Regions from separate parts of the Duganella sp. CY15W genome, predicted to be linked through region 3. Evidence: predicted binding sites of a transcription regulator. Region 3 holds the regulator's gene; each other region holds the start of a gene.
What was found. Region 3 encodes FNR, which switches genes on or off when oxygen is low (the NO sensors DNR and NnrR bind a similar motif). Its sites were predicted from a motif close to TTGATNNNNATCAA; they were not measured.
Positions count from the first base shown of each region.

Region 1 (7,928 bases), on a different contig from region 3:
ACCGGCCGCGATCGCATCGATGTTCAACTGCACGATCTCACGCCCGGGAAACTGTTCGCGCAAGATGGCTTTGGTGTTGCGGTCAGCTGCGGCATCTCCAAATTCCGGGCACAGCACGGCGCCATTGCAGACATAAAAATTGATGTAGCCGGCAGCGAACTCCTTGTTTTCGTAGCGCGGGCGGACATAGTCCGGACCAGGCAACACCACCACCTGCAGCCGACGGCCACGCGCATCCGTGGCCTTGCGCAGGATGTCGAGATGGCGCTGGGTCACGGCGCGTTCGGGCGAAGATGGGTCGCTTTCAAAGCCCGCCGCGACGACGCCGGGCGCGCAGAAACGCGCATAGAAATCCGTGTGGCCGTCGGTAATGTCCTGACCGGCGATACCAGGCAGCCAGATGACTTTCTCGATGCCCAGCAACCGGCGCAATTCCGCCTCGCATCTGGCCTTGCTGACACCAGGATTGCGGTTGGCGTTCAGCACGCAGCTTTCCGTGATGATGGCCGTGCCGTGACCATCGACCTCAATGCCGCCGCCTTCAAGGACCAGGCTGCTTTCCAGCGTGGCCGCACCGGCACGGCCAGCGACAAACCCTGCCACCAGCGCATCGTCGTCGTGCTCCTGCTTTTCACCCCAGCCATTGAAATTGAAATTCACCCCGGCCAGCGCGCCGCCCGCCTGTTTGACAAACACGGGGCCGGTATCACGCATCCACAAGTCATTGATGGGCTGTACCAGCAGCCGGACTTGGTTGCCGCACAGGCGCGCGGCCACATCGTAGTCTTCCTCGTTGACCAGCATGTACACCGGTTCGACGCTGGCAATGGCTTGGGCGATGCGCGCCAGGCTCTCTTGCGCGCCCGCCTTGAGACGCTTGCCCCATACCTGGTCATTGGCGCCAAAGGCCATCCAGGTGGCCGCGTGGTGCTCGCCTTCATCGGGCATGCGCCAGCCTGGGCTTGCACCCAGGGCGGGCAGGACCGGCAGGCCCGCGACGGCCAGCCCCATCGCGCCCGAAAGAAAGTCTCGTCGTCGCATGCGTTTCTCCTTTTATGCGATTTCCTGCTGCGTGGTGCAATGAATGCCGCCGCCACCGGCCGCGATCGGGTCGATGTTGATTTGCACCACGGCCCGGCCTGGATACAGCTGCGCATATTGCGCCCTGGCCTTGGCATCGGCTTGTGCATCGCCGAATTCAGGCAGGAAAATAGCGTTCCTGGTGGCATAGTAATTGATGTAGCCGGCCGCGAAGGTATTGGCGTTGTTTCCAGGCCGAATCTGGCTGGGACCATCGATGACGACAATCTGCAATGGCTGGCCGTCGGCGTCGGTGGCGCCGCGCAGTATCTCCAGATGGCGCCGGGTCAGCGCATAGTCGTAGGAATCCGGATCCATGTCACGGTGCGCCGCCACCACGCCGGGCCGCACGAAACGTGCGTAAAAGTCCGTGTGCGCGTCGGTGATGTCCTTGCCTGCAATCCCCGGCAGCCAGATCACCTTGCGGATGCCCAGCAAACGGCGCAGTTCCGCTTCGCAATCGGCCTTGCTCCAGCCAGGATTGCGGTTGCTGTTCAGCACACAGCTTTCCGTGATGATGGCCGTTCCCTTGCCATCGACCTCAATCGCGCCCCCTTCCAGCACCAGGCGCGTGGACAGCAGTGGCAGCTGCGCACTGGCGGCGACCAGATCAGCGACCTGGGCATCCCTGGAAAACGCCTGCTTGTTGCCCCAGCCGTTGAAATTGAACTTGACGCCGGCGCGCTCCCCCGTGGGCTTGCGCACGAAAACCGGTCCCGTGTCGCGCATCCACAGATCGTCCAGGTCGGCGGCAATCAGGGTAACGCGCGCATCGAGCAACTGGCGTGCACTGGCCAGCTCGGCCGGACGCACCAGCATGTTGACGGGTTCGTAAGCGGCAATGGCGTTGGCGATCCGCGCCAGCGCCAGCTGTACCTGCGGCACTTGCGCGCGTCCCCAGATGGCGCTTGAGGCGCCAAAGGCCATCCAGGTGGCCTTGTGGGCTTCCGCTTCGTCGGGCATGCGCCAGCCGTTGGCATCCGACGTGCCGGTATTGTTATTGCCACCGCCACTCACGGGCGGCACCGTGCCGGTTTGCGTTCCGCCTTCGCCGCCACCGCCGCAAGCGGCCAGCATGCCGCCCATGGCCAGGGCGCCCCCGCCTGCTATGCAACGACGCAAGAAATATCGGCGTGTAGTCATGATCCATCCTTTGCTAATTAACAAGATTGCCGCGCGCCACAGCGTGGGCGTCGGGTTGGTGAGCATTGTCCTTGGGACGAGACATGAAAACAAATGATATGATTTAGCGCAATTAATTAAGTTTTCTCATATGTCAGAACATCGTATTCCCTCGTTGAAATTGTTGATGGGCTTTGAGGCGGCGGCACGCCACGGCAATTTTTCGCGCGCAGCCGACGAGCTCAACGTCACGCAGTCGGCTATCAGCCATCAGGTGCAGCTGCTGGAAGAACAGGTCAAGCAGCCTTTGTTCCGCCGTGCCGGACGGGGTGTGGAACTCACGGTGGCGGGCGAAGTACTGCTGCGCAGCGTGCAGCGTTCGATGACCACATTGCGCAGCGGCCTGGGACGGATTGCCACCTATCTCGATCCGGGTCTGGTGGTGCTGGTGTGTCCGGCGCCTTTGCTGCATGGCTGGTTGCAGCCCCGTTTGCGTGATCTTGAAGCCCAGCTGCCCGAGCTGTGCCTGCTGCTGTCCGTCGATGAGAGCGCCCGCTTTGTGGATGAGATCGACGTCGATATCGCCATCAGCGATCGCCCCCTGTTGCAGCCTCACCTGCTGGAAATTCCGCTGCTGCAGGATGAATGGCTGCTGGTGGCCAATACCGAACTCGCGGAGCGGCTGTCCGGCGTGCCGCAGGCGCAACATCATCTGCACGCGGAGCTGGTGTGTCTGGAAGAAAGTCTGACAAGCGACGCGACGGCGCCGCTATTCCTGGAATCGCTGGCGCGCTTCCGCAAACGGGCCATTTATGACGATGCGCGCCTGCTGCTTGACGCCACGCTGGATGGACGCGGCATCGCCTGCCTGCCGCGCCTGCTGGTGGACGCCAGCCTGGCGCGTGGCCAATTGCATGTCTTGCCGGAATATCCGCGCGTGCCGGGCACGACGTGGTGGTTATCCGGCGTGGCGGCGCCTGCGCGCTCGGAAATCGTTTCGCAGGTCTTCGAGTGGCTGCGCGCGCAGGGTGCGTAGCCGCTGCACACCATCATTCTTACCATGCACCAATGACGCTTTATTGGCGACAGTTTGATCCAGGTCATATTTTTGTTACTTCGATCCAATTCATACTAGCAACACATCATATGAAAAGGAGAGAACCATGAGTAACAACGTCGGTATTGTGGATCGCGCCCTGCGGGTGGGCGTGGGACTGGGTTTGATGATGGCGGCCGCCCACGGCCTGGTTGGCGCGTGGGGGTGGGCTGGCGCCGTGCCGCTGCTGACCGCGCTGGTCGGCGTCTGCCCACTGTACCGTGCCGCCAAACTATCGTCACTGGAAGTCCATCAGAACTACCGTCCGCAAGTTTGAGCAGCGCGCAGCGTGTTCAGGAATGCTGCTGGAAGCCGCGCTGGGCGGCAAAGCGTTCCAGGTGATGGTCCACATCGCCCAGCGTCAGTTCGATCATGGTCAGCCGCTTGAAGTGATGCGCCGCCGGCAGTTCATCGGTGACGCCCATGCCGCCATGCAGCTGAACCGCCTGCTGGCCGATAAACTTGGCCGCCTGGCCGACCCGCACCTTGGCCGCTGATGCCACGCGGCGCCGCTCCTCGGCGTCGCACGACATGCGCGCCGCCACCAGCATCGCCATCGACCGCGCCTGCTCCAGATGGATGTACATATCCGCCATGCGGTGCTGCAAGGCCTGGAAGCTGCCGATCGCCAGCCCAAACTGCTTGCGCGTTTTCAGGTACTCCAGCGTGGCGCCGAAGATGGCATCCATCGCCCCCACCGCCTCCGCGCACAGCAGGCTGACGCCATAGTCGGCCGCCTCTTCCAGCATGTCCCAGCCGCCGCCCATCTTGCCCAACAGCGCAGAGGCCGGCACCGCCACATGGTTGAACTGCACCGTCGCCGCGCGCTGGCCGTCGATGGTGCGGTAGTCGCGCACCACCACACCCGCAGTTTCGACCGGCACCACAAACAGGCTGATGCCGTTGGTATCGCGCTGCGTCCCCGCGCTGCGCGCCGACACAATCAGCGCATCGGCCTGGCCGCCATGAATCACCACGGTCTTGGTGCCATCGATGCGATAGCCTTCGCCATTGATGCTGGCGATGGTTTTAATATCCGCCAGATCATGGCGCGAGTGCTTTTCGCCGAGCGCGCAGGCCAGTTTCAGCTCACCCTTGGCGACATCTTCCAGCCGGTGATGCTGATTGCCGGCCAGCTGCAAAAACTTGGCGCCCCACACGGTAGCGAAGTACGGCTCCACCACCAGGCCGCGCCCCAGTTCCTGCATCACCACCAGCATGTCCACCGCCGTACCGCTGAAACCACCCTGCGCTTCGGGCACCGGCAAGGCGGTCATGCCCAATTCCACCAGCGTGTTCCAGGCCACATCCGACACGCCACTGGCCGAGTGGACGATGCGCTGGCGTACATCGAAACCGTAATCCTTGTCCACCCAGCGGCGCAGGGCGTCGGCAAACTGCTGCTGTTCTTCCTTGAAATTGAAATCCATTGCCGCTCCCTTACAGGCCCAGAATCATCTGGGTGATGATGTTCTTCTGTATTTCGTTCGAACCGCCGTAGATGGAGGTCTTGCGGAAGTTGAAGTAGTAGCCGGTCAGCGGCGCGGCGGCGTCGTCGCCCGTGACCGCGTGCTCGGCCTTGCCTTCCAGGTAATCGGTGGCGAACGGCAGCGCATCAGGACCGAGCGCTTCGACCATGAGCTCGGTGAGTTGCTGCTGGATTTCGGAACCACGGATTTTCAGCAAGGACGCCTCCGGCCCCGGCACATGCGATTCGCGTGTCAGCACGCGCAGCACGGTAGTTTCCAGCGCCATGAGTTCGATCTCCAGGCTGGCGACCTTGGCGGCATACAGCGGATCTTGCATCAACGGTTTGCCGTGCTTGTAGTGTTCCGAGGCGATCTTCTTCAGGAACAGCAACTCACGCTTGGAGCGGCCTACGGCGGCGATGCCGGTGCGCTCGTGGCCCAGCAGATACTTGGCGTAGGTCCAGCCCTTGTTTTCCTGGCCGATCAGGTTTTGCACCGGCACTTTGACGTTATCGAAGAAGACTTCATTCACCTCATGGTCTTCATCGAGCATGATGATGGGGCGTATCGTGATGCCCGGCGATTTCATGTCGATAAGCAGGAAGGAGATGCCCTCCTGCTTGCGCACGCTGCTGTCGGTGCGGACCAGGCAGAAAATCATGTCGGCATGCTGGGCCAGCGTGGTCCAGGTCTTCTGGCCATTGACGATGTAATGGTCACCGGCGCGCTCGGCAGTGGTTTTCAGCGAGGCCAGGTCGGAACCCGAGCCCGGCTCGGAATACCCCTGGCACCACCAGTCATCGCAATTCAGGATGCGCGGCAGGTAATGCGCCTTCTGCGCCTCGTTACCAAACGCCATGATGACCGGCGCCACCATGTTGACGCCAAACGGCAGGATGGGCGGCGTGCCGGCACGCGCGCACTCCTCTTCCCAGATGTGACGCTGGGTCGCGCTCCAGCCCGTGCCGCCATGCTCGACCGGCCAGCCCGGCGCGGCCCAGCCCTGGCGCGCGACGATCTGGTGCCAGCGCACATAATCCTGACGGCCCAGGCGCAAGTGGTTGCGGACTTTCTTTTGCAAGTCGCTCGGCAGATTGGTGTCGAGGAAAGCCCGCACCATGTCGCGAAACGCCAGATCCGCAGCCGTGTAAGTCAAATCCATGCTGTCTCCTTATTGTTTTGCGCGGCCAAAAAGCACGACCGTTCAAAATCATTGTACTCCCATGCCCTTTTAATAGGGCGACAGAAAGACGCAGTTTCTTCACTTCCACGCAACTTTTTTCATTGCGGCCAAAATGGTTGCATCTTAAAACCCCTTTGCGTTATCCTGCCGGTAGTTTTAAATTGAAACCAAATTGGAGTACCACATGCAATCCATGTCCCGCGCCCTGGTGGCGCTATTCGCCTGCGCCAGCGGACTCAGTGTCGCCAACGTGTATTACGCCCAGCCGCTGCTGGACGCAATGGCGGCAGAATTCGGCATCAGCCAAGCGGTTGCTGGCGGCGTCATCGCCGCCACGCAAGCGGGCAGCGTGCTGGCTTTGCTATTGCTCGTGCCGCTCGGCGACCTGGTGCCGCGCCGGCGCCTGATGCTGGCACAGCTGGCTGCGCTGACCATGGCGCTGGCCGCAGTGTGCCTGGCGCCGGGCACGCTGACACTGCTGCTTGCCATGCTGGCGGTCGGCATGCTGGGCACGGCCATGACGCAGGGCCTGATCGCCTATGCAGCCAGCACCGCCGCCGAACACGAGCGCGGCCATGTGGTCGGCGCCACCCAAAGCGGCGTGGTCGCCGGGCTGCTGCTGGCACGCGTGTTGGCCGGCCTCATTGCCGATCTCGCCAGCTGGCGCGCCGTGTATGGCATCTCGGCATTGGCGATGCTGGGGCTCGCCGTCCTCCTGTGGCGGACGCTGCCGCCGTCCACGTCGCCTAAACAGCCAGCGGCATTGCACCGCGCCTACCTGGCCCTGCTCGGCTCCATGCTGACCTTGCTGCGTCAGGATCGTGTGCTGCAAGTGCGCGGCGTGATTGGATTGCTGATGTTTGCCGTGTTTGGCGCCTTCTGGAGCGCGCTGGTTTTCCTGCTCAGCGCGGCGCCATACCGCTATTCGCACAGCGCCATTGGCGCCTTCGGCCTGGTGGGCCTGGCCGGCGCGCTGGCCGCAGCGCGCGCCGGCCGCTGGGCCGACCACGGGCACGCCAACCGCATCAGCGCCATCGCCATCCTGCTGATGCTGCTGGCCTGGCTGCCGCTGGCCATGGCGCCACAATCGCTGGCCGCACTCATCATCGGCATCCTGGCGCTGGATCTCGGCGTGCAGGCGCTGCATGTCACCAACCAGAGCCTGATCCTGCGCCGCGCCAGCGCATCCCACAGCCGGCTGATCGGCTGCTACATGATGTTCTACGCCGTGGGCAGCGGTAGCGGCGCATGGGCGGCCACCAGCGCCTATGCAGCAGCAGGCTGGACCGGGGTTTGCCTGCTTGGCGGCGGACTCAGCGTGGCGACGCTGGTGTTCTGGTTTGCCACAAAGTGGCCAGTCCGAATTGCAAAATTGGCCGGACCAATTTAGAATGGCCTGACCAAATAAACGTTTAACAACAAAGAGACCTCGCCCGTGACTTCCCGTTCCGCCCTGATAGCGGCTGTCGCCGCCACCCTGCTCGCCCTGCCGGCACATGCCGACGGCCCCTACCGCAATCCGGACAACAAAAGCGTCTATGACGCCAGTGAAGGCACCTACCCCGTGCCCTACAAAAAGCCGACCGTGGCAGAAATTACCGCCGCCCTGAACCGCATCCGCGGCTACATGGACGCCACCACGCCCACCCGCGTGGTGCACAAGGACAGCGGCGTCCAGATCAGCGACTTCAGCAAACCGGCAGCCGACGCCATCGTCGAGCCCAGCAGCGCGGAATGGGGCATCCAGATTTACGAAATGGGCATCGTGCATGCCGGCCTGATCAAAGCCGCTGCCGCCACCGGCGACCGCAAGTTCACCGCCATGACCGCGCGCCACTTCCAGTTCATGGCCGACAAACTGCCGTATTTCACCGCGCAGGAACAGCAGTTCCACCTGCAGCGCAACAACAGCTTCGCGCGCGTGCTGGAACCGCGCTCGCTGGACGATGCCGGCTCCATGTGCGCGGCCATGATACGC
Region 1 covers NZ_WWCQ01000005.1:18,292-26,219, forward strand. The annotation lists gene GTP58_RS22580 (agmatine/peptidylarginine deiminase) at 1-1,041, opposite strand, end outside; gene GTP58_RS22585 (agmatine/peptidylarginine deiminase) at 1,054-2,223, opposite strand; gene GTP58_RS22590 (LysR family transcriptional regulator) at 2,354-3,238, shown strand; gene GTP58_RS22595 (DUF2892 domain-containing protein) at 3,366-3,575, shown strand; gene GTP58_RS22600 (acyl-CoA dehydrogenase family protein) at 3,592-4,728, opposite strand; gene GTP58_RS22605 (acyl-CoA dehydrogenase family protein) at 4,739-5,929, opposite strand; gene GTP58_RS22610 (MFS transporter) at 6,144-7,340, shown strand; gene GTP58_RS22615 (glycoside hydrolase family 88 protein) at 7,386-7,928, shown strand, end outside.
Region 1: the regulator FNR is predicted to act here: its motif matches at 3,293-3,306, upstream of GTP58_RS22595 (DUF2892 domain-containing protein).

Region 2 (7,928 bases), on a different contig from region 3:
TGTGGCTGATGCAGCCGGTCTGGCAGATGACGAGGTCGGCTGCAGCCAGGCTCGCTTCCAGGCGGTTGGCGTTGTCTTCGAGGCCGCCGTCGTGGTGCGCAAATTGCGCGCCTTCGCGTTCGATGAGTTCGCGATAGCTGGCGACGTTGCCGTTGCGCCCGCCCACGCACAGGACGGCGCGGTCGCTCAGGCGCAAGGGCATTTTCATGACGTGTTCGACGACCTGGCGCGCTGCTTCCTGTACCGGCGCCGGCGCTGCCGGCTGTTCGGCGGCACGCGCCAGTTCCAGCTTCAGTTCGGCAATCTGGTTGCGCATCGCGCGTTCGCGTTCTTCCATCTGGCCCAGACGCTCGGCCAGCTTGGCGCGCGATTCCAGGCCGGGGATCGATTCTCTTAGCTGCTCCAGTTCGACCTTGAGCGAGTCGACCATGCTGTCTTTGCCAACCACTTGCGCGCGCATCTGCATGAGCTGGGCGGCGTGTTTTTCGGCCTCGGCGGCTTTTTCGGCCATCAGCGCGGTGTTGCGTTGCTGGGCTTTGTTGAGGTCGTGCGTGAGGCGCTTGTTTTCTTCGAGCGTGGCGTTGAATTTGGTGATGTCGGCACGCACGCAAGCGCCGGCCTGGTGCTGCACCATGTGCAGGTCGCGGCACATCTGCTCTTCCAGTTCGGCGGTGCAGCGCGGATGCGTGAGGCCGGCCCAGAAGGCGCCCGCCACATCGCCATTGGCGACGGCGCTACGCCACAGTTCGGCGACCTGGTCGGTTGTCTTGGCGTTGCGGAAGCGTAGCAGCACGGGCGCGTAGCGGCGCTCCAGTTCTTTTTGCAGCGCTTCGGACAAACGGTTGCGCGTTGAGCATTCGGTCACGGCGCCAACGTGGACTTCGTAGTCATCGGCCACCACTTTGCCATTGGTGACTTTGTCGACCAGCTTGCGCAGCACGCCCAGCGGGAAGCCGACGCCCACCAGCGGGCAGTGGCAGGCGTGGCCCAGTTCCCACAGCCGGCGGCGGCGCGAGGCCTGCGCTTCCGGCTCTTTGGCCAGCACGCTCATGATGTTGTTGATGACGGGTTTGATGACTTGCTGCTTGCTGATCTGTTCGGTGGGGCGCGCGGCGCCGACCGGTCCCGCCACCTGCGGCATGGCGGCGGCTATGATGGCCGCCAGTGGATCGTGTTTCTCGCACATAAGGCTAGGTCCTCTCAGGCCACCGATGGCGCCGTGCGTGCGCGGGCCATGATGCGGCTCAGGAAGTTGGTTTTTTCCTGTTCGTGCATGTTGCGCTCGACCTCGCTTGCCCACTGTTCGGAGAGTTGCTGGCATGTCGCGCTCAGTACCGGCGCCAGGTCTGGCAGGCTGGCCAGCGCTTTCAGATGGCGCTCGATCACCGAGGCCAGCTTGACGCAGCCGCCAGCCGCTTCGCTGCCGGCCGTGTAGTGCGACATCAGATGCAGCACGGCGGACAGCATGAGTTCGGGATTGTTGCCGCCATGCGATGGGGCGAGGAAAATCGGGTTGCTATGTTCGATGGCCATCAGACGCTCCTGGTCGGGAAAGAGAGTGTGGCTGGCAGGAGGGCTGGCTACTCAAGGGGGAGAGTGGGCGCGGCGGCGCCCTTTAACGCACAGTTAATCGGGGCGGTTATGCGGTCAGGATCAGCTTGTTCAGCTGGGTGATGCGCAGGCGGTAGACGCGTCCGCCATGTTCGATTTCCATTTCGCGGCCGCCATCCATGAGGCTGGCGCTGCTGACGCGCTTGACCGGCTTGATTGCCTGGGCAGCGGCGGTGGCAACTGGGTGGGCAGCGATGGCTGGTGGCATTGCAGGGGTAGTGGTAATCATCGTCTGGTTCTCCATAAATAAGAATGATTCGTATTTGCATTCATTATTGTAGAAGCCGGGACGGAATGCAAGCCTTTTTCTGTGCTTTGAGTTATAAAATCGTTAAAAAAAGGGCCCGGTCAGTGACCGGGCCCAAGGCTGGGTAAAACGGGAGGTTTCTTGCGAAGTACTGCAGGGTGCTACAAAGCCGCCAGCAACTGGCCGGACGGTACGGTTTCGCCGTTCTTGCCGCGCGCGGCGGGTTTGCCGCGGGAGCGCGAGGGGGGCAGGCGGCGCAAAGTCTTGAGGGCTTCCGGGTCTTTGATGCCGATGGTGCGCTGGTCGACGCTGATCAGGCCGATTTCATTGAAGGCCGATAGCGTGCGGCTCACGGTTTCCAGCGTCAGGCCCAGGTAGCTGCCGATTTCATGGCGTGTCATGCGCAGGTTGAACAGCTTGCTCGAGTAGCCCATCTGGGCGAAGCGGTCGGCCAGCGCGACCAGGAAGCGGGCCACGCGCGCTTCGGCGCTCAGCGCGCCCAGCATGCCGATCATGGCTTGCTCGCGCACCAGTTCGCGGCTCATGACGCCGTACATCATGTTTTCCAGCTCCAGGTGCACGCGCCCCAGTGCGGTCAGCTTTTTGAACGGCAGCAGGATCAGGTCGCAATCGGACAGCGCCACCGCTTCGGACGAGTACTGGCGGGCGTGGATGCCGTCCACGCCCAGCAGGTCGCCTTTCATGGGAAAGCTCAGCACCTGTTCGTTGCCGTATTCGTCGATGAGGACGGTTTTGAGGAAGCCGGAGTTGACGATGTAGAGCGTGTCGAAGGTCTGGCCGATGGTGTGGATGCGTTGCCCGGTTTTGAACTGCACGTGCTGGAACAGCAGTTCTTCGGTGGCCATGGAGTTGGCTGAAGGAATGTGCAGGATGTCGCACACTTCCTTGAGGTTGGACCAGAGCCGTCCCTGACGCTGGCGGCCAGCTTCCATCGACGACGATTGCAGCGTCGTCGCGGCTGGGCGTATATCAGACGTTTGCGTAGACAGCATGGTGAGTTCTCCTGTGGGCTAGGGTGCTGTGCGGTATGGTTTCAGTATGCCAACACAGGCGTAGCTTAGATATCAGCAATGGCTGAATCTGACCGTAGGAGCTCGGCCCTGCTTTGTAGGAGCATTCCTACTCAGCAGCGTGAAATCAGGTCTTGAACGGCGACAGCAGGCGATGGGCGACGGCGTACTGCACCATTTCCGACAGCGAGGCCATGCCCATCTTTTGCATGATGCGGGTCTTGTGGGTGCTGACGGTTTTGACGCTCAGGTGCAGGCTGTTGGCGATTTCGGTGATCGAGCGGCCGGCCACCAGCAGCGAAAATACTTCAAATTCGCGGTCCGACAGCTGTTTATGCAGCAGCGATTCGTGCGGCATCATGATGTTGAGCGCCAGTTGCTCGGCCACTTCGGTGCTGATGTAGGGCCGGCCGGAAGCCACCTTGCGGATCGCGCCCACCAGCTGGGTGCCAGCGCTTTCCTTGGTCAGATAGCCCTGGGCGCCGGCGCGGATTGCGCGCACCGCGTATTGTTCCTCTTCGTGCATGGTGAGGATCAGGATGGCCAGCTTGGGCGCCTCGGCCTTGATCTGGCGGATCAGGTCGACGCCGCTGCGGCCGGGCATGGACAAGTCCAGCAGCAGCAGATCGAAGCCGCCCTGGCGCACGTGGCCCAGCACCTCAAAGCCATCGATGGCCTCACCGACGATGTCGATATCCGGCGCGCCGTCGAGGATGCGCTTGAGACCCTCACGCATGATGGTGTGGTCGTCTGCAATGACTATCCGAATCATGTAGGGGCCGTTTAAAGTGAATAGTTATTATGATTAAAACAAGCTTGCAAGCTTACTATAAAAGGCGGCCCCGCACCGGCTATTTGCTACCGGGCTCCTTAATCAGCCGGTGAACCAGCACCGGTATCCTGGAATGCTGCAACACTTTGTTGGTCACGCTGCCCAGCAAGAGCTGGCCCCAGCCGCTGCGGCCATGCGAGCCCATGAAAATCAGGTCGCAGCCGTTCTGTTGCGCGACATCGACGATTTTCGCCGCAGCGCTTTCGTGGAACGCGGCCATGGCTTCGCAGCGCACGCCCCGTTTGGCGCAGGAATCGACCACATCCTGCGTGTGCTCGCGGCCCGCGCGCTGCATGGCGGCGCGGTATTCGTCTTCGCTGGGGTAGCTGGGCGGAATGATTTCCACGTAAATCGGGTATTGGTACTCGGGCGCCACAAACAGTACCAGCACTTCCGCGCCCAGCTGTTCGGCAAACTGCACGCCGGCGCAGGCGGTCTTGCTGGAGACGGCCGAACCGTCGGTGGTGATCAGGATTTTGCGGTACATAATGGACCTCCTTGCTGAATCAACGCACTACTTTATTGTAGTCCCGATTTACATTATTGATACTATGGAAAGACTTGATGTTTATCAAATAAAAGCGCTTTAGCTGGGGACACAGGTGTGGGCTTTTATCCTTTTTACAGGATTTTTTTGCACCAAAGCACTACTTTTGTGTCGCGCGGCTTACTTCCTTGTTCTATCCAATGTTAGTATCTCCAAATACAGCTAGTTTAGGGCAGCAAATTTACCAAATATGGAGAAGCAGGGATTATGACTAACGCCGCTGACGATTTCGACGCATTATTTGAAGAAGTGTCCGCTCAGAGCAAAGCAGCTGCGCCCGCTCCAGCGCCAGCACCCGCGCCGGCCGCCGCTGCGGAAGATGATCTGGAAAGTCTGTTTGAAGAAGTCGCTGCGGCCCGCCCGCCCGATGCGGCCGCTGCCGAGCCCGCGCCGGCGCCCGCCGCTGCCGCCGAAGCCGGTGGCGAGGAAGACGATGGCAATGTCGACAAGGGCCAGATGTTCGAACGTCTGGGCGGCATTGTGCGCCTGCTGCACGATTCGTTGCGTGAACTGGGCTACGACAAGGCGCTGACCGAAGCCGCCACCCAGATCAGCGACGCCCAGGACCGCCTCGAATACGTGGCCTCGCTGACCGAACAGGCCGCCAACAAGGTGCTCAATACTCTGGACGAAGGCATGCCGGAACAGGACGTGCTGTCCAAACAATCCAAAGACATGGAAAACCGCTGGGCCGACCTGTTCGCCGGCAAGCTCAGCCTGGAACAGTTCAAGCAGCTGGCCGGCGATTCGCAGAAGTTCGCGGTAGCTGTCTCGGCGGCCACGGAAGCGGAAAAAGCCCGCCTGCTGGACATCATGATGGCGCAGGACTTCCAGGACATCACGGGCCAGCTGATCAAGAAAGTGGTGCACATCACCAAAACGGTGGAATCCGAGCTGGCGCAGCTGCTGAAAGACAATGCGCCGCCTAGCGTCAAGGAAAAAATTGCGCAAAAAGAAGTATCTCTGATGCAGGGCCCCTCGGCGCCGACCGTTGCGCTGAGCCAGGATAGTGTTGACGACCTTCTTGCCGATCTGGGGTTCTAATGGACGATATGCTGAGGGATTTCGTCGTCGAGGCGATGGATCTGGCGGTCAATGTAGAAGAGCATCTGCTGCGGCTCGAACGTGACCCGGACAATAAAGAGACACTCAATGCAGTGTTCCGTTCGTTCCACACCATCAAGGGCGGCGCCGGTTTCATGGGCCTGCCAGCGATGGTGACGGCTTGTCACCTGACCGAAAACCTGTTTGACGCGCTGCGTACCGGCGCCGCACCGGTGACGCCGCTGTCGATCGAGGCCGCGCTGCAAGCATCGGGCTTTGTTGCCGACCAGCTGGCTGAACTGAACAACGGCGCCGAGCCGGACAGCCTGCCCGCGCTGCCCAAAGACCTGGAAACCCTGCTCAACGACGCCATCGCCGGCAAGACCGACACCGCGCCAGCCAAGGCCGCCGCACCAGCACCGGCCCCGGCAGCTGCTGCACCGGCGCCGGCGCCAGCCGCTGCGGCAACGCCGGCTGCCGTGTCCTCGCCGGATGGCCTGGACTGGGAAGGCATGTACGAAGCCGTGATGCCGGCGGGCAGCTACACCCGTTCCGCGCCAGCACCGGTTGCCGCTGCTGCGCCAGCACCGGTCGCCGCCGCACCGGCAACGGTCGCGCCGAGCTCGGCCGAGATTGCCGCCGTCGCTGCGGAAGTCAAAGTAGCGCCGTCTGCCAAGCGCGAAGTGGCCGAGAAAAGGGAAGAACGTCCACAATCCGCACCCGCCAAGGAAGAATCGATCCGTATCGACGCCGTCAAGCTCGATGCGCTGCTGGAAGTGGCGGGCGAGTCCGTGCAGGCCGCTAACCAGGCTGCCGTGCTGCTGGAACGCCTGATGCAGTTCAAGTTTGAAGGCCAGGCGCAGACGCTGATGTCGACGCTGGCGGAAACGCTGGAACGCGCCTCGCGCTACTCCACCGAACTGCAGCGCGCCACGCTGGCGACCCGCATGCAGCCAGTTGGCCGCCTGTTCCAGAAGTTCCCGCGCCTGGTGCGCGAACTGGCCAAGGATCTGGGTAAGGAAGTCGATCTGAACATCGAAGGTGCGGAGACCGAAGTCGACCGCGTGGTGGTCGATTCGCTGTACGATCCGCTGGTGCACATGCTGCGCAACTCGCTGGACCATGGCGTCGAAACGCCGGAAGAGCGCGCGATTGCCGGCAAGCCGATCAAGTCCTTCATCCAGCTCAAGGCATGGCAGGAAGCCAACAGCGTCATGATCGTGCTGCAGGATGACGGCAAGGGCATGGACCCGGTCAAGCTGCGCGCGAAGGCGCTGCAGAAAGGCCTGATCTCCGAATCGGCGCAGTTATCCACCGACGATTGCCTGCAGCTGGTATTCTTGCCGGGGTTCTCGACCAAGGAAGTGGCATCCAGCGTGTCCGGCCGCGGTGTCGGCATGGACGTGGTGAAGACCGCCGTGGAGAAAAACCGTGGCGCCATCCAGATCGAGTCCGAGCTGGGCAAGGGCACCAAGTTCTCCATCCGCCTGCCGATCGAGCTGTCGATCGTGCCGACCATGCTGGTCTCGACCTCGGGCGCTGCACTGGCGCTGCCGATGGCCGTGGTACAGCGCGTGGTCGAGCTGCCGGAAGTGTTCATGGAAGTCGGCGGCGCGCCAGTGCTGAAAGACCAGGGCCGTCCGCTGCCAGTCCGTTCGCTGGCCGATTCGCTGGGCTACGAGAGCTGCCGCGAGAAGGTGGGCATTGTTGTCTCGGCACCACAGCCGTACATCCTGGCCGTGGAAGCGGTCGATGGCACTGCTGACCTGGTAATTAAACCGATGACCGCGATTACCGTCGAAGGCATTACCGGCACGGCGCGCTCTGCAGAGGGCGAGCTGGTGCTAGTGGTAGGCCTATCGTTCCTAATGGACGGTTGTCGAGGTAGTGTACGCATGGCGGCCTGAGTCGGTAGACTCGGGTCAGAAGACCAAAAAGCCTGCGTTCACGCAGGCTTTTTTTTCGCAGTAAAGAACAAGGGGTCATACCAAGTGAATCGGTATGCAGAAGGCGTCGGGCTCATGAGGCTGGACCGCGGTGGCTGCTATTGCATTGCACAATATGGCATAATCAAGTTGGATAATAGTAGCAGTACGTAAAAAACATCATGAAGACGCTTTACGACAAACTCTGGGAATCCCACGTGGTCCGTACCGAAGAAGACGGCACGACCATCCTCTACATTGATCGCCACCTGGTGCATGAAGTGACCAGCCCGCAGGCATTTGACGGCCTGCGCGCCGCCAATCGCCAGCCATGGCGGCTGTCCGCCAACCTGGCGGTGGCCGACCATAATGTGCCAACCACCTCGCGCGCCGAAGGCATTGCCGATCCGGTTTCGCGCCTGCAGGTCGAAACGCTGGACAAGAACGCCAAGTCCTACGGCCTGACCTATTTCAACATGAACGACAAGCGCCAGGGCATCGTCCATGTGATCGGCCCTGAGCAGGGCGCGACCTTGCCGGGCATGACCGTGGTCTGCGGCGACTCGCACACTTCGACCCATGGCGCGTTCGGCGCGCTGGCGCACGGCATCGGCACCTCGGAAGTGGAGCATGTGCTGGCCACCCAGACCCTGCTGCAAAAGAAATCCAAGGCCATGCTGGTACAGGTCGA
Region 2 covers NZ_WWCQ01000001.1:204,218-212,145, forward strand. The annotation lists gene GTP58_RS00995 (DUF2325 domain-containing protein) at 1-1,186, opposite strand, end outside; gene GTP58_RS01000 (hypothetical protein) at 1,201-1,533, opposite strand; gene hemP (hemin uptake protein HemP) at 1,640-1,840, opposite strand; gene GTP58_RS01010 (Crp/Fnr family transcriptional regulator) at 2,020-2,811, opposite strand; gene GTP58_RS01015 (response regulator transcription factor) at 3,017-3,661, opposite strand; gene GTP58_RS01020 (universal stress protein) at 3,741-4,208, opposite strand; gene GTP58_RS01025 (protein phosphatase CheZ) at 4,476-5,312, shown strand; gene GTP58_RS01030 (chemotaxis protein CheA) at 5,312-7,219, shown strand; gene leuC (3-isopropylmalate dehydratase large subunit) at 7,417-7,928, shown strand, end outside.
Region 2: the regulator FNR is predicted to act here: its motif matches at 4,283-4,296, upstream of GTP58_RS01020 (universal stress protein).

Region 3 (7,928 bases):
GGCATCGTGCTGTACATCGCCGCGATGTGGATTGCCGGCGTGATGCAGGGCCTGATGTGGCGCGCAGTGAATGCCGACGGCACGCTGACCTACACCTTTGCAGAAAGCGTCAAAGCCACCTATCCGTACTACGTGGTGCGCTTCACCGGCGGCTTGCTGTACCTGAGCGGCATGTGCGTGATGGCTTACAACACCTGGATGACCTTGCGCAACCGCGATACCGCCGTTGCCGTGATCCCGGCCGTCAACCCTGCCCACGCCTGATATCGGAGTTCGTATGAAATTTTCACATGAATGGATTGAGAAAAATCCCTGGCTCATGATCGCCCTGGTGACGCTGGTGGTCAGCATCGGCGGTGCGGTTGAGATTGCCCCGCTGTTCTTCCAGAAATCGACTACCGAGCCGGTGGCGGGCCTGAAGCCGTACTCGCCGCTGCGCCTGGCCGGCCGCGACATCTACATCCGCGAAGGCTGCTACAACTGCCACTCGCAGATGGTACGGCCGTTCCGCGCCGAGACCGAGCGCTATGGCCACTACTCGGTGGCCGGCGAGTTCGTCTACGACCATCCGTTCCAGTGGGGCTCCAAGCGTACCGGTCCCGACCTGGCGCGCGTGGGCGGCCGCTATTCCGACGAATGGCACCGCACCCACCTGAACAATCCGCGTGACGTGGTGCCGGAATCGAATATGCCGAACTACCCATGGCTGGCCAGGACCGCGCTGGTCCCAGCCGAGATCGTGCCGAAGATGAAGGCGCTGCGCATCACCGGCGTGCCCTACAGCGACGCCGAGATCGCCGCCGCACCGGAAGAACTCAAGGACAAGACCGAAGAAGACGCCCTGGTCGCCTACCTGCAAGGCCTGGGCACCCTGATCAAGACGAGGAACTAACATGGCACTCCAAAACCTGTTCGACCACGCCAGCAGCGTGATGACGGTCATCTCGTTCATCACCTTTGCCGGCATCCTGTGGTGGGCCTATGTGAGCCACAAGGAAAGCGATTTCGCCAGCGCCGCCCGCCTGCCGTTTGCCGACGAGGAGGACCTGCATCATGGCTGATTTCACCAATGGCTTCTGGGACTGGTACATCGTGACATTGACGCTGCTGGGCGTGATCGGCTGCGGCGTGCTGCTGTATTCGCAGTCCAAGGTCAAGGTCGCCAAGACCGCCGAAGGCAAGATCGACACCACCGGCCACGTCTGGGACGAAGACCTGACCGAGCTGAACACGCCGATGCCGCGCTGGTGGATGTGGATGTTCTACATCACCATCATCTTCGGCCTGGCCTACTTCGTGCTCTATCCCGGCCTCGGCACCTACGCCGGCACGCTGGGCTGGAAATCGACCGGCCAGTACGAGGGCGAGCTGCAAAAGGCCGACGCCGACTTCGGTCCGCTGTTTGCCAAGTACCAGAAGCAGGACCTGCAGGCCGTGGCCGCCGATCCACAGGCCCACGCGATCGGCGAGCGCCTGTTCCTGACCTACTGCGCCCAGTGCCACGGTTCGGATGCACGCGGCAACAAAGGCTTCCCTAACCTGACCGACAAGGACTGGCTGTTTGGCGGCGCCCCGCAAACCATCAAGGAAACCATCATGCACGGCCGCGTTGGCGCCATGCCGCCGATGGGCGCTGCGGTGGGGGGCGACAAGGACGTGGAAGCCGTGGCGCACTACGTGCTGAGCCTGTCGAATTCGACCCACGACCCGATCAAGGCGGTGTTCGGCAAAGACAAGTTCGGCGCCTGCATGGCTTGCCACGGTGCGGACGGCAAGGGCAACCAGATGCTCGGCGCGCCCAACCTGACCGACAAGATCTGGCTGTTCGGCGGTAGCGCGGAGACCATCAAGGAAACCATCAACAAAGGCCGCACCACCACCATGCCGGCGTTTGCCGACTTCCTGGGCGAGGCCAAGGTCCACGTGCTGGCAGCCTACGTCTGGAGCCTGTCGAACGATCCCAAACAACCCGCGCCAGCCATACCGGCCGACCCACCCGTAGCAGATACAAAATGAACGCCCCACAGGAACAAGTCATCAAGATGTATGCAAAGCGCGAGGAGATCTATCCTCGCGAGATCGACGGCCGTTATGCCCGTCTGCGCTGGCTGTTTGTATGGCTGACGCAACTAGCCTTCTACTGCACACCCTGGCTGCAGTGGAATGGCCGACAGGCGCTGCTGTTCGATCTGACCACCCGCAAGTTCTACATCTTCGGACTTGTCCTGTGGCCGCAAGACTTTATTTATCTGGCCGCACTGCTCATCATCAGTGCCTACCTGCTGTTCCTGGCCACCGCCATCGCCGGCCGGGTATGGTGTGGTTTCGCCTGTCCACAGACGGTCTACACCGAAATCTTCCTGTGGATAGAACGTAAGATCGAAGGCCAGCGCAGCGCCCGCATTGCGCTGGACCGCCAGCCGCCGTCGCTGCGCAAGTACGCCAAGAAAAGCGCCAAGCACCTGGCCTGGGGCGCGGTCGCACTGTGGACCGGCTTTACCTTTGTCGGCTACTTCACGCCGATCACCGAACTCATGGGCGAAGTGGTAACGCTGAACTTTGGCCCATGGGAATGGTTCTGGGTGCTGTTCTACGGCTTTGCCACCTACGGCAACGCCGGCTGGATGCGCGAGCAGGTGTGCAAATACATGTGCCCCTACGCCCGCTTCCAGAGCTCGATGTTTGACCGCGACACCCTGATCATCACCTACGACAGCCAGCGCGGCGAGCCACGCGGTCCGCTGTCGAAAAACACCCACGGCAACGGCGGCTCATGCATCGACTGCTCGCTGTGCGTCCAGGTCTGCCCGACCGGTATCGACATCCGCCACGGCCTGCAATACGAGTGCATCGGCTGCGCCGCCTGCGTCGACGCCTGCAACAACGTGATGGACAAGACCGGCCAGGCACGCGGCCTGATCCGCTACAGCACGGAACGCGCCATGGAAGACCACATGACGCCAACCGAGATCCGCCGCCGCGCCATGCGGCCGCGCGTGAAGATCTACACCGCCGTGCTGGGCCTGATTGTGCTGGCCACCTGTAGCGCGCTGTTCCTGCGTACACCGCTCAAGCTGGACGTGATCCGCGACCGCGGCTCGATGGGACGCGAAGTGGAAGACGGCATGATAGAAAACGTCTACCGCCTGCAGATCATGAACACCTCGGAAAAAGCGCATCTGTACAAGATTGAAGTGGGCGGCCTGCCAACGCTGGCGCAAGCCACCGCCGACCACGTGATGGTCGAGGCCACCGAGACCAAAGCCTATCCGGTACGCCTGCGCGTGGCGCATGGCACCGGCCAGACCGGCTCGAACAAGATCCAGGTCACCCTGACCGCAGTCGATGACCCATCGCTGCATGTGAAAGAATCCGCGGTCTTCATCGTGCCGCGCTAAGGAGCTTCGTCATGAATACACTTGCCATGCCCGTCACCCCGTGGTGGAAACAACGCTGGCCCTGGCTGCTCATGGCCGGCCCGGCCATCGTGGTGGTGGCCGGTACCTACACGGCCTGGCTGGCCACCTCGTCGGCCGATCCGCTGGTGGTGGGCGATTACTACAAGGAAGGCAAGGCCATCAATCAGGACTTGCGCCGCGACCGCGTCGCGGCGCAGATGGGCCTGTCGGTGGCGCTCGGCTACGACGCCGCCAACGGCCTGCTGACCGGCCGCATCAACCGCAAGGACACCGGCCCGCTGATGCTGCATCTGTCGCACGCCACGCTGCCGGAAAAGGATATCCGCATGGTGCTGGTGCCGGATGAGAACGGCGCCTTCAGCGTGGCGCTGCCCATGCTGGAGCGCAGCCGCTGGATTGTGCTGGTGGAAGGACCGAAGCGCGACTGGCGCCTCGCAGGCGCCTGGAAATATCCGGTGCAGCAGGGCGTCGCGCTGCTGCCGGACTGATTAACCGCAGGTCGCCGTGCCGGCGGTAATTGCCTTGAGCATGCGCGGGTCCAGCAACTCGATTTCGCGGTTGCTGACGCGCACCAGGCCTTCCTTCTTGAACTTCGACAGCAGGCGGCTGATGCTTTCAATCGTCAGCCCCAGGTAGTTGCCGATCTCTTCGCGCGACATGCGCAGCTGGAAGATATTGGCCGCATAGCCGCGCGCCTCGTAGCGCGACGACAGGTTGACCAGGAAGGCAGCAAAACGCTGGGTCGCCTGCATATTCCCCAGCAACAGCATCACGCTTTGTTCGCGCGTGATTTCCTGGCTCATCATGCGGTGGAAGTGGCGCAGCAGGGTCGGCATTTCCGCCAGCAACTGCTGCAGGGTGGCGAATGGAATTTCGCAAACCTCGCTGTCTTCCAGCGCGACGGCGGTGCAATGGTGCTGGTCAGCACTGATCGCATCCATGCCCAGCAGCTCGCCGGCCATCTGGAAGCCGGTGATCTGTTCCGCGCCCTCACGGTTGACCTGGTAGGTCTTGAAGTGGCCAAGGCGGATCGCGTACAGATTCTGGAACGGATCGCCAATGCGGAACAGCGTGCTGCCGCGCGCAACCTTGCGGCGGCGGCCGATGATCTGGTCCAGCCGTTCCATATCGTTGTTGTCCAGTCCCATAGGCAGGCACAGTTGGTGCATGCTGCACGATGCGCAGCTGGCCTTCAGGACCTCTATCGTTGCGCCGGGGATCACCAGCGAAGGAAGTTCTCGTATCATGCGGCTAGTGTAGCCCATCGGGTGTGATTTTGGCGGCTATTCCGCAGTCATCCAATCAGGTATTCACGCGCCAGCTGTCTTGCGCGATGCAATCGGCTCTTCACAGCTGCCACGGTGTCACCGGTCTCGGCGGCGATTTCCGCGATCGACAACTCGGCAAAGTCGCGCAGCAGCACCACGTTCAGATAATCGGCCGGCAGCGATTCCAGCGCGCGGATCAGCTCCACGCGCAAGCCCGCCGTATCCTGGCTGGCCAGCCATTGCTCGGCACGCTCGTCGTCCCACGGATCGTGGCCCAGCGCCGTGCGCGCCAGCCGGTGGCATTCGCGCTTGACGATCTGAAACAGCCAGCCCGAAAACGCCGCCAGCAGGCGTACCGACGACAGCTTGCGCGATAGCACCAGCAAGGCTTCCTGCACGGCGTCATCGACATCGCCGATCAGGCAATTGCGCTGCGCATAGCGGCGGATGTCAGGCTGGCACAGCCGCAGCAGCTGCGCCAGCGCCGCCGGATCGCCGCGATGGGCTGCATCCAGCACTGGCAGATGTTGTTGCGCAAGACTCATTATTTTCCCTGTTTTGCTGCTTTATCGAGACGGCGGCCCACCATGGCGCACATCGGGCAAAAGCCCACCAGGCCGGACGCGACGATGCCGGCGGCCGACAGCGCCAGCAACGTGCCCCAGACGCCGCCCAGCAGCGCCAGCGCGCCGGCGGCAACGATCAGACCAAGCACCACGCGCAGCACGCGCTCCCAGCCCGGTACATTTTTAACGTAAAACATTTTGCTCTCCTAATGGTTGCCGAGGAAGTCCCTCGCCAGCTAAGAGGCGGCTAACACGGATCTGGATGCGCAGGTTTCAAAAAATAGTTAGAAAATTCCTGTTGCATACGATTGAATTGTGCGCTACAGTTCATTCATCAACACATCGAACACGACTTAATCGCTAACTATCAAAGGAGAATCAACCATGAAACGTACTCTGATCGCTTCCGCCCTGCTGGCCGCCACCGCTTTCGCCCACGCCGCCACCCCAGCCAATGACACCACCATCGTGCTGGTGCACGGCGCCTTTGCCGATGGTTCGAGCTGGGACAAAGTCATCCCGCTGCTGCAAGCCAAAGGCTACAAGGTAGTGGCCGTGCAGAACCCACTGAGCTCGCTGGCGGACGACGTCGCCGCCACCCAGCGCGTGGTGGATGCGCAAACCGGCAAGGTGGTGCTGGTCGGCCACTCCTGGGGCGGCACCGTGATTACCCAGGCTGGCACCAGCGACAAGATCAAGGCGCTGGTTTACGTGGCCGCGTTTGCGCCATCGGAAGGTGAAGCCACCGCCAACCTGGGCAAGGACTACGCCGTGCCACCAGGCATCGCCACGCTGAAAGCAGACGCCGGCGGCTACCTGTGGCTGCCCACTGACTCGGTGGCCAAGAACTTTGCGCAAGACGTCCCGCCGGCCACCGCTGCGCTGATCGCCGCCACCCAGGGGCCGATTGCCGCCAAGGCCTTTGGCGACACCACCACCGTGGCGGCCTGGAAAAACAAGGCCAACTACTACATCGTGGCCTCGAAAGACCGCATGATCGCGCCGGAACTGGAACAGGCGTTTGCCAAAAAAATCAATGCGGTGACCACCACGCTGCCTACCAGCCACGTGCCGATGGTGTCGCAGCCGGCCAAAGTGGCGGAAGTGATCCTGGCCGCCGCCCAGCGTTAATCCCGCTTCACGGCCGTGTCAGAACGGTGCGCACCGTTGCACACCGTTTTTTTGTTTCTTGCCAACTTTAAGCTTTGATAGGAGAATCGGTTCAGCCATCGCGTACATCAAGGATGATATGAAGCCATTGGGCATCAAGGCTAAAGTCGCACTCGCCACCAGCATTACCTCGGTCCTGATGATAGGCCTGGTGACGCTGGTGCAAACCCAGCGCATGAAGGAAGACTACACGCGGGTGATGTTCACGCAACAGACGGCCCTGATTAACCGCACGGCGCAGGAGCTCGACGACAAGCTGGCCATGCTGCTCGATATCATCTCGCTATCCGCGCGCTACCAGCCGCCCGAACTGGGCCATTCCGAAGAAAAGCTGCGCGAGTATTACCAGAACCGCGCCGTCCTGGCGCTGTTTGACGACCTGCTTGTCCTGAGCCCGCAAGGCAAGGTGATTTCCGACCTGCCGCTGGTGCCGGGCCGGGTCGGCATCGACGCCTCCGACCGCGCCTATTTCAAAACGGTGATGCGGACCCACAAGCCGATGATTACCGAACCGCTCATCGGCCGCGCCAACAAGCAGCCGGTGGTGCAGCTGGTGGCGCCGGTACTCAACAACAAAGGCGAGGTGGTGTGCGTGCTGATCGGCGTGCTGCGCCTGTACAAGGACAGCCTGCTGGGCCACCTGCGCACCGCCAAGGTCGGCCGCAGCGGCTACTACTTCGCGCTGACGCGCAGCGAACCGTCGGTCTACGTACTGCATCCCGACATTACCCGCCTGCTCAAGCCGCGCGCGCCCAACGCCAACCCGGCCACCACGCGTGCGCTGGAAGAAGGCTTCGAGGGCACCATCATGGGCATGGGCGAGGGCCATGCCACGCTCAACAGCTACAAAATGCTGAAGTCGGTCGACTGGCTGCTGGCCACCTCGCTGCCCGCCGAAGAGGCGTTCGAGCCGTTTGAAGGCGTGCTCAAACGCGTCCTGGTCTGGAGCGGCATTGCCGCCGCCCTCACGGCCATGCTGATCAGCGTGCTGATCTTGCGGCTCATGGCGCCGCTGATCAAACTGCGCAACGCCATTGTTGCCTTGCGCGCCAATCCGGGCCGCTTTACCCCGCTGCCGGTGCACGCGCGCGACGAGGTCGGCCAGCTGACCTCGGCCTTCAACGATTTGATGCATGAACGGCTGGCGGCTGACGCCCGGCTGCAAAGCCTGGTGGAATTCGCACCGAATGCCATTGTCGTGGTCGGCGTGGACGGCCGCATCGAGACCTTCAACCGCGAAGGCGAGCGCTGCTTCGGCTATGACCGCGACGAGGTGCTGGGGCAGTCGCTGGAAATCCTGGTGCCGGAACGGCTGCGCCCGCAGCACGCGGCGCACCGCCACCGCTTCTTTGCCGACCGCCTCAGCGCCGAGCCGGTCCGCATGGGCGCCGGCAGCACGACGTATGGCCGCCGCCGCGATGGCAGCGAATTCCCGGTCGAAGTCAATCTGAGCGCGGTACGTACCGACCAGGGCACCAAGGTGCTGGCGGTGATTTCCGACATCA
Region 3 covers NZ_WWCQ01000002.1:882,076-890,003, reverse strand. The annotation lists gene ccoN (cytochrome-c oxidase, cbb3-type subunit I) at 1-264, shown strand, start outside; gene ccoO (cytochrome-c oxidase, cbb3-type subunit II) at 278-892, shown strand; gene GTP58_RS13480 (cbb3-type cytochrome c oxidase subunit 3) at 894-1,061, shown strand; gene ccoP (cytochrome-c oxidase, cbb3-type subunit III) at 1,054-2,016, shown strand; gene ccoG (cytochrome c oxidase accessory protein CcoG) at 2,013-3,398, shown strand; gene GTP58_RS13465 (FixH family protein) at 3,410-3,907, shown strand; gene fnr (fumarate/nitrate reduction transcriptional regulator Fnr) at 3,908-4,666, opposite strand; gene GTP58_RS13455 (RNA polymerase sigma factor) at 4,714-5,232, opposite strand; gene GTP58_RS13450 (DUF2892 domain-containing protein) at 5,232-5,450, opposite strand; gene GTP58_RS13445 (alpha/beta fold hydrolase) at 5,638-6,384, shown strand; gene GTP58_RS13440 (response regulator) at 6,503-7,928, shown strand, end outside.